Sphaerotilus microaerophilus: one gene and its partner. The protein of the gene in region 2 interacts with the protein of the main gene of each other region in a pairwise test. Links are inferred from orthologs where the notes say so. Each region holds a gene or a part of one and is shown on either strand. Other genes may lie near its edges.

Evidence for each region. Proteins that work in one complex are often made in the same cells at the same time.
Region 1: the proteins of uvrB (region 2) and uvrA interact in binary tests that used the Escherichia coli proteins (3 or more experiments, as listed by UniProt). The link is inferred for Sphaerotilus microaerophilus from one-to-one orthologs.

What each region holds. Positions count from the first base shown.
Region 1 is NZ_AP025730.1:5,695-10,056, reverse strand. What follows is about bases 1-3,447. They hold uvrA (excinuclease ABC subunit UvrA), read right to left. Parts: upstream 3,147-3,447; coding sequence 201-3,146; downstream 1-200. Other genes in these bases: NGK70_RS00030 (Crp/Fnr family transcriptional regulator), read left to right, coding at 3,332-3,447; NGK70_RS00040 (GGDEF domain-containing protein), read left to right, coding at 1-161. Outside these bases: more of NGK70_RS00030, read left to right, coding at 3,448-4,090. UniProt on the Escherichia coli protein: The UvrABC repair system catalyzes the recognition and processing of DNA lesions. UvrA is an ATPase and a DNA-binding protein. A damage recognition complex composed of 2 UvrA and 2 UvrB subunits scans DNA for abnormalities.
Region 2 is NZ_AP025730.1:1,661,574-1,666,373, reverse strand. Bases 786-3,754 are described here. They hold uvrB (excinuclease ABC subunit UvrB), read left to right. Parts: upstream 786-1,156; coding sequence 1,157-3,352; downstream 3,353-3,754. Other genes in these bases: NGK70_RS07375 (low molecular weight protein-tyrosine-phosphatase), read left to right, coding at 3,349-3,754; NGK70_RS07385 (amino acid aminotransferase), read right to left, coding at 786-1,045. Outside these bases: more of NGK70_RS07385, read right to left, coding at 1-785; more of NGK70_RS07375, read left to right, coding at 3,755-3,885; NGK70_RS07370 (Rrf2 family transcriptional regulator), read left to right, coding at 4,026-4,559; NGK70_RS07365 (IscS subfamily cysteine desulfurase), read left to right, coding at 4,680-4,800. UniProt on the Escherichia coli protein: The UvrABC repair system catalyzes the recognition and processing of DNA lesions. A damage recognition complex composed of 2 UvrA and 2 UvrB subunits scans DNA for abnormalities.

The sequences.
Region 1 (4,362 bases), 1.7 Mb from region 2 along the record:
GCCAGGGCGCCAACGAGGCGCTGGAGCGCGTCACCGTCTCGCTCGGCGTGGCCCCCTACTGCCGAGGCGAGAGTGCCCGCGAGTTCCTCGACCGGGCCGACCAGGCGCTGTATGCGTCCAAGTCGGCCGGCCGGGATCGGGTGACGGTGCTGGCCGCCTGAGCCTGGCGCCGCCCGCGGCCCCCCAGCCGCACACCGGCGTCAGCGCGCCAGCAGCGGCTTCAGGAAGCGCCCGGTGTGGCTGCCCGCGCAGGCGGCCACCTCTTCTGGCGTGCCGGCCACCAGCAGCCGGCCGCCACCGGCGCCCCCTTCGGGGCCCATATCGATCAGCCAGTCGGCCGTCTTGATCACATCCAGGTTGTGCTCGATGACGACGATCGTGTTGCCCGCATCGCGCAGCTGGTGCAGCACCTTGAGCAGCAGCTGGATGTCCTGGAAGTGCAGGCCGGTGGTCGGCTCGTCGAGGATGTAGAGCGTGCGGCCGGTGTCGCGCTTGGAGAGTTCGAGCGCCAGCTTGACGCGCTGCGCCTCGCCGCCCGACAGCGTGGTCGCACTCTGGCCCAGGGTGATGTAGCCCAGGCCCACGTCCAGCAGGGTCTGCAGCTTGCGTGCCAGGGCGGGCACGGCGTTGAAGTAGGCGTGCGCGTCCTCCACCGTCAGGGACAGCACCTCGGAGATGTTGCGGCCCTTGTAGAGCACCTCCAGCGTCTCGCGGTTGTAGCGACGGCCGTGGCAGACGTCGCAGGGCACGTAGACGTCGGGCAGGAAGTGCATCTCGACCTTCAGCACGCCGTCGCCCTGGCAGGACTCGCAGCGCCCGCCCGCCACGTTGAAGCTGAAGCGCCCCGGGCCGTAGCCGCGCTCGCGGGCGGCCGGCACCTCGGCGAACAGCTCGCGGATCGGCGTGAACAGGCCGGTGTAGGTGGCCGGGTTGCTGCGCGGGGTGCGGCCGATGGGGCTCTGGTCGACGTTGATGACCTTGTCGAAGGCGTCCAGCCCCTCGATCTCGTCGTGTGGCGCCGGCTCCAGGTGGCTCTGGTAGAGCTTCTTGGCCACCGCCGCGTACAGCGTGTCGTTGACCAGCGTGCTCTTGCCGGAGCCGGACACGCCGGTCACGCAGGTGAACAGGCCCACCGGGATCTCGGCGGTGACGCCCTTGAGGTTGTTGCCGCTGGCATTGACGATGCGCAGCACGCGCGGGTCGGTCTGGTCCTCCAACCGGCCGCGCCGGGTGGGCACGGCGATCTTCAGCACCTGGGCCAGGTAGCGCCCGGTGATCGAATCGGGGTGGGCGGCCACCTCGTCCGGCGTGCCCTGGGCCAGCACGCGCCCGCCGTGCGTGCCGGCGCCCGGGCCCATGTCGACCACGTGGTCGGCGGCGCGGATCATGTCCTCGTCGTGCTCGACCACCAGCACGCTGTTGCCCAGGTCGCGCAGGTGACGCAGTGTGCCGATCAGGCGCTCGTTGTCGCGCTGGTGCAGGCCGATGCTGGGTTCGTCGAGCACGTACATCACGCCCGACAGGCCCGAGCCGATCTGGCTGGCCAGGCGGATGCGCTGGGCCTCGCCGCCGGAGAGGGTGTCGGCGCTGCGGTCCAGGCTGAGGTAGTTCAGCCCGACGTCGTTGAGGAACTTCAACCGCGCGCGGATCTCGCGCACCACCTTGTCGGCGATCTCGGCCTTTGCGCCCTTGAGGTGCAGCCGCTCGAAGTAGCCCAGGCAATCGGCCAGCGTGGCGTGCTCGACCTCGTAGATCGGCCGCGGCGGCAGCTCGCCCGCGTCGATCAGCAGCACATGGCGTGCCTCGCGTCGCAGCCGGGCGCCACCGCAGGCGGGGCAGGGCTTGTGGCTCTGGTAGCGCGCCAGGTCCTCGCGCACGGTGGCGGAGTCGGTTTCGCGATAGCGCCGCTCGAAGTTCGGCAGGATGCCCTCGAAGGGGTGCCAGCGCTTGACGCTGCGCTTGCGCCCCGCGGCGCCCTCGGCGTGGTAGACGAAGGCGATGTCCTCGCTGCCGGAGCCCTGCAGCAGCACCTGCTGGTGTTCGGGCGCGAGGCTCTCCCAGGGCTCGTCCAGCCCGAAGCCGTAGTGGGCGGCCACGCTCTCCAGCATCGAGAAGGTGTAGGCGTTGCGCCGGTCCCAGCCCTTGATCGCGCCGCTGGCCACGCTCAGCGACGGGAAGGCGACCACGCGGTCGGGGTCGAACACGACCACCTCGCCCAGGCCGTCGCAGCTGGGGCAGGCGCCCACGGGCGAGTTGAAGGAGAACAGCCGCGGCTCCAGCTCGCTGAGCCCGTAGCTGCAGACCGGGCAGGCGAACTTGCTGGAATAGAGGTGCTCGCGTCCGCCGTCCGGCGCATCCAGGTCGAGCGCGATGGCGCGCCCCTCGGCAATGCGCAGGGCGGCCTCGAAGCTTTCGGCCAGGCGCTGCGCCATGTCGGGGCGCACGCGCAGGCGGTCGATCACCACGTCGATGTCGTGCTTCTCTGCCTTCTTCAGCGGCTGCAGGTCGGCGGCATCCACCACCCGACCATCGACGCGAAAGCGCACGTAGCCCTGCGCCTGCATCTGCTCGAACAGTTCGACGAACTCGCCCTTGCGGTCGCGCGCCACCGGGGCCAGCACCATCAGGCGGGTCTCGGGGGGCCAGGCCATCACCGCGTCGACCATCTGGCTGACGCTCATGGCATCCAGCGGCAAGCCGTGATCGGGGCAGTGCGGCGTGCCGGCGCGGGCGTAGAGCAGGCGCAGGTAGTCGTGGATCTCGGTGATCGTGCCGACGGTCGAGCGCGGGTTGTGGCTGGTGGCCTTCTGCTCGATCGAGATCGCTGGGGACAGGCCCTCGATCACGTCGACATCGGGCTTGTCCATCAGCTGCAGGAACTGGCGGGCGTAGGCCGACAGGCTTTCGACGTAGCGCCGCTGCCCCTCGGCGTAGAGCGTGTCGAAGGCCAGGCTGGACTTGCCCGAGCCGCTCAGCCCGGTGATCACCACCAGGGCCTGCTTGGGCAGGTCCAGGTCGATGTTCTTCAGGTTGTGCGTGCGGGCGCCACGCACCCGGATCGCGGCAGGCTCGGCCCCTGCGTTCGCGGCTCTGGCCGGCGCGGCGGAATCAACGGGGGAAGGGGCGGAGCTGCGGCGCGACGGCATGGGAGGCCAAGCATTCAGGGCAATCCAACATGATAGTTTGCCCAGCCTGTGCGAGCGCCCCGGGTGGAGTGGCCCGTCTGCATCCCCTTGACCGCAGGGGAGATTACCGGGTGGGGTGTCGGGCGGCAGCGATACTTCCTGCATCCCGAGGATGGCGGCCTTTGCCCGCCCAGGGAGTCTCCGCCATGGCCAGCACCGCTCCCGTGATCCCCTTGCGCCCCAGCAAGGATCCCCAGTCGCCTTACGACCCGCAGGCGCTGGTCTGCTCGGAATGCAGCATTCGGCAGTTCGCGTTATTCGGCGCACTGACCGAGGCCGGGCTGGAGCGCATCCACTATCACATCGCCAGCCTGCACCTGGAGCCGGGTCAGCGCTTGTTTGCGGCGGAAGAGTCGGGCTCGGCGGTCTTCACCGTGCGTCGGGGCGTGCTGCGACTGGAGCGCAGCAGCCGTGCCGGGGAGCGGCGCATCCTGCGCCTGGCCGGGCGAACGGACCTCGTGGGGCTGGAGGCCGTCCTTGGCCAGACCTATGCTGCCGATGCCGTGGCCTGTACGGAGGTCGAGGCCTGCCGCATCCCCCGGGTGCTGATCGATGAACTGCTGCCTTTTCATCCGGGCGTGGCGCGCGACCTGATGAAGCGATGGCAGCGCGCCCTCGATGACTCCGAAGAGTGGCTCACTGAACTCACCCGCGGCAGCGCCCGCCACCGCATGCTGAGGCTGCTGCTCAAGTTGAGCGAGTATGGCGAGCCAAACGGCCTGATCTGGCTGCCCACCCGCCAGGAGATGGGGGCGATGCTCGCCCTGACTTTCGAGACGGCCAGTCGACTGGTCTCGGCCCTGCGCAGGGAGGCCATGCTGCTGCCACTCGACGCACGCAGCGCCAGAGTCGACATGGCCAAGTTGCTGGCTGCCTTGAATGCAGAGCAGAAGCTCAACCCGTGATGGTGAGCTCGCTCCATATATATACATGGAGGCAATGGCACAGCGGGCGAGTCGAGCGCACTTGGCAGCAGTCCATTCGAAGCCTGCTGGAGAGTGATGCCGACGTCTTTTGACTTTTTTCTCGAACCCACTTGCAAAGCAAGGAGGGTTGTTGTTATAGTAGAAGGCTTCGCTGCTCACTGACTTGTTGGTGATTGGCGGGGCGGCTGGAGGCGGTTTGCGAGGTTTGCAGATTGCTTGTCGAGGCGGTGAATCCTGAGAGGGGTTGGTTG
Region 2 (4,800 bases):
TGCCGCGCTGGCGGGTGATGAAGCTCAGGTCGCGGGTCACGCCGGCTTCCTTCAGCTTGGTCTCCAGCGCCGAGCGCATGGCCTTGATGCGCACACGCATGCCGGCCAGCTCGTCTTCCCACTGTTGGCGCAGCTCGGGCGTGCCCAGCACCTTGGCCACCACCTGGGCGCCGTGCGTCGGCGGGTTGGAGTAGTTGGTGCGGATGACGATCTTCAGCTGCGACAGCACGCGCGCGGTTTCTTCCTTGTCCACACAGACCACCGACAGGGCGCCCACGCGCTCGCCGTAGAGCGAGAAGCTCTTCGAGAAAGAGGTGGAGACGAAGAAGTCCAGGCCTGCGTCGACGAACTGCTGGATCACGGCGCCATCTTCGGCGATGCCGTCACCGAAGCCCTGGTAGGCCATGTCGAGGAAGGCGACGAGGTTGCCGGCCTTGACGGCCTCGACCACCTGGGCCCACTGCGCCGGGGTGATGTCGTAGCCGGTGGGGTTGTGGCAGCAGGCGTGCAGCACCACGACGGTGCCGGGGGCGGCGGCCTTCAGGTCGGCCAGCATGCCGTCGAAGTTCACGCCCAGCTTCTGCGCGTCGTAGTAGGCGTAGGTGCCCACCTCGAAGCCGGCGTTGGTGAACAGTGCGCGGTGGTTCTCCCAGCTCGGGTCGGAGATCAGCACCTTGGCCGTCGGGTTGACCTTCTTCAGGAAGTCGGCGCCCACCTTCAGGCCGCCGGTGCCGCCCAGGGCCTGCACGGTGGCCACGCGGCCGGCGCGCAGGATCTCGCTGTCGGCGCCAAAGACCAGACCCTGCACGGCACGGTCGTAGGCGGCGATGCCGTCGATCGGCAGGTAACCGCGCGCCGCCGGCGTGGCGATCATCTGCTGCTCGGCGGCCAGCACGCACTTCAGCAGCGGCAGCTTGCCGTTGTCGTCGTAGTACACGCCCACGCCGAGGTTGACCTTGGCCGGGTTGGTGTCGGCAGCAAATTGCTCGTTCAGACCCAGGATCGGGTCGCGCGGAGCCATCTCGACGGCGGAAAAGAGGGACATGGAGGAACTCGACGTGTCGGTGGAGGAAGCGGCGGGGGCGCGCTGGAAACCGCAGGCCCCCTGAGGTAACCTGTGCGATTGCCCGAATTTTACGGGCCATCGGATGTGGGCATGGCGAAACAGAAGGTGAGCAGGGTCCGCCCGGGCGGCAGACCGGGGGAGGATGTGGTGACCGGAGCGGGCAGCAGCGCCGCCGAGGCCGGTGCCGCACCTGCGGCGGTCGGGGCGGCCGAGGCACCTGCTGGGACCTTTGTCAGCTACCCGGATTCGCCCTTCCAGCTCTTCCAGCCCTACCCGCCCGCGGGCGACCAGCCCGCCGCGATCGAGCAGCTCGTCGAGGGCGTGCACGACGGCCTGAGCTACCAGACCCTGCTGGGCGTGACCGGCTCGGGCAAGACCTTCACGATGGCCAACGTGATCGCCCGGCTGGGCCGCCCGGCGATCGTCTTCGCGCCCAACAAGACGCTGGCCGCGCAGCTGTACAGCGAGTTCCGCGAGTTCTTTCCGAAGAACGCGGTCGAGTACTTCGTCAGCTACTACGACTACTACCAGCCCGAGGCCTACGTGCCGCAGCGCGACCTGTTCATCGAGAAGGACTCGTCGATCAACGAGCACATCGAGCAGATGCGGCTGTCCGCCACCAAGAGCGTGCTGGAGCGGCGCGACACCGTCATCGTCGCCACGGTGAGCGCGATCTACGGCATCGGCAAGCCCGAGGACTACACGCAGATGCGCTTCATCGTGCGGGTGGGCGACCAGATCGGCCAGCGCGATGTGATCGCCCAGCTCATCCGCATGCAGTACACGCGCAACGAGACCGACTTCTCGCGCGGCACCTTCCGCGTGCGCGGCGACACGATCGACGTCTTCCCGGCCGAGCACTCGGAGCTGGCGATCCGCATCGAGCTGTTCGACGACGAGGTGGAGTCGCTGCAGCTGCTGGACCCGCTGACCGGGCGCATCCGCCAGAAGATCCCGCGCTTCACGATCTACCCGTCGAGCCACTACGTGACGCCGCGCGAGCGCGTGCTGGCCGCCATCGACGGCATCAAGGAGGAGCTGCGCACGCGCACCGCCGAGTTCGTCAGCCAGGGCAAGCTGGTGGAGGCGCAGCGCATCGAGCAGCGCACCCGCTTCGACCTGGAGATGCTGCAGGAAGTCGGCCACTGCAAGGGCATCGAAAACTACAGCCGCCACCTTTCGGGCGCCAAGCCGGGCGACCCGCCACCGACGCTGGTGGACTACCTGCCGCCCGACGCGCTGATGTTCCTGGACGAGAGCCACGTGATGATCGGCCAGCTCGGCGGCATGTACAACGGCGACCGCGCGCGCAAGACCACGCTGGTGGAGTTTGGCTTTCGCCTGCCCAGCGCGATGGACAACCGGCCGCTGCGCTTCGAGGAGTTCGAGACCAAGATGCGCCAGGCCATCTTCGTCTCGGCCACGCCGGCCGATTACGAGAAGAACCACGCCGGCCAGGTGGTCGAGCAGCTGGTGCGGCCCACCGGGCTGGTCGACCCCGAGGTCGAGGTGCGCCCGGCCACCCACCAGGTGGACGACGTGCTCGGCGAGATCCGCCTGCGCGTGGAGATCGGCGAGCGGGTGCTCATCACCACGCTGACCAAGCGGATGGCCGAGCAGCTGACCGACTACCTGGCCGACAACGGCGTCAAGGTGCGCTACCTGCACTCGGACATCGACACCGTGGAGCGCGTGGAGATCCTGCGCGACCTGCGCCTGGGGACGTTTGACGTGCTGGTGGGCATCAACCTGCTGCGCGAGGGGCTGGACATCCCCGAGGTGTCCTTGGTGGCCATCCTGGACGCCGACAAGGAAGGCTTCCTGCGCGCCGAGCGCAGCCTGATCCAGACCATCGGCCGGGCGGCACGCAACGTCAATGGCCGCGCCATCCTCTACGCCGACCGGATCACCGACTCGATGCGCCGCGCCATCGACGAAACTGGGCGCCGCCGCGAGAAACAGATTGCCCACAACGCCGCGCACGGCATCGTGCCGCGTGGCATCCGCAAGCAGATCAAGGACCTGATCGACGGTGTCTACAGCGAGAAGTCCGGCAAGGATGAATTGAAGCAACTCGAAGCCGCCGCCGAGGTCGAAGCACTGTCCGAGAAGGACCTCGGCAAGCGCATCAAGCAGCTCGAGAAGCAGATGCTCGAACACGCCAAGAACCTGGAATTCGAAAAGGCTGCTCGCGTGCGCGACCAACTCGCCCTGCTGCGCGAACAGGCCTTCGGCGCCAGCGGCGCGGACAACGTCTCCACCCTCGTGCCCAGGAGCGCTGCATGAGCACCAGCACCGGCAACGACGCCAACGCCAGCCAGCTGACCCGCACCCGGGTTCTGATGGTCTGCATGGGCAACATCTGCCGCTCACCCACCGCCGAGGCGGTGCTGCGCCACCGCGTCGCACGCGCGGGCCTGGCCGCGCAGGTCGAGATCGATTCCGCCGGCACCCATGCCTGGCACACGCGCAACCCGCCCGACGAGCGCAGCATCGCGCACGCGGCGCGGCGCGGCTACGACCTCACCGGGCTGCGAGCGCGCCGCATCGAGTCGGCGGACTTCGAGCGCTTCGACCTGCTGCTGGCGATGGACGCGGACAACCTGGCCCACCTGCGCGAGACGGCCCCGGCCGAGGCCCACCATCGCCTGCGCCTGTTGATGACCTTCGCGCCGCAACTGAGCCTGCGCGAGGTGCCCGACCCCTACTACGGCGGGTCGGCCGGCTTCGAGCGGGTGCTGGACCTGATCGAGTCGGCCTGCGACGGACTCGTCGAGCATTTGCGCAGCGTCAATGGCACCCCTGGAAACAGCCGCTAGGCAGGCAGCCTGCACGGTCCAGGGAGTTGCCCTATAATTGACCAAATCACTCGGGAAAGAGGCGAGGGTCCACCCGACACGGAGCCCGGAGCGCGGCCACCCTGAACGCGCTTCCCTCCCGATCACAGGAGTTCGATGCCATGAGACTGACCACCAAGGGGCGTTTCGCCGTCACCGCGATGATCGACCTGGCGCTGCGCGAGCACAGCGGCCCGGTGGCGCTGGCCGCGATCAGCGCGCGTCAGCAGATTTCGCTGTCCTACCTGGAACAGCTGTTCGGCAAGCTGCGCCGCCAGGAGCTGGTGGAGAGCACCCGCGGCCCCGGCGGCGGCTACTCGCTGGGCCGCAAGGCCGAGGACATCACCGTGGCGGACATCATCGTCGCCGTGGATGAGGCGATCGACGCCACCGGCTGCGGCGGCGGCGAGAACTGCATGGGCGAAGAGGCCGGGCGCTGCATGACGCACGACCTGTGGTCCAGTCTGAACGCGAAGATGCTGGAGTACCTGAACTCGATCTCGCTGAAGAGCCTGGTCGACGACCAGCTCTCACGCGGCGTCTCGGTGGAGGACACGCCCATCAAGCGGGCCATCTCCTCCCAGCCGGTGGTCAAGCCGATCAAGGTGACGGCACCGAACTCGGTGTTCGCCCTGGCCGGCACGCTGACCAAGTAAGCCGCCCACGAGTCCGAACAAGGCTCAACAAGGCTGATTGCCGAGACGGCTCCCGCCCACGTTTTCGAACCCCGAGCCGCTGTCGCCTGGCGCGATGGCTGCCGATCGACCCTGCCAAGCATGGACATGACCCCGCACTTCCCCATCTACATGGACTACGGCGCGACCACCCCGGTGGATCCGCGGGTCGTCGACGTGATGGTGCCCTGGCTGCGTGAACACTTCGGCAACCCGGCGTCGC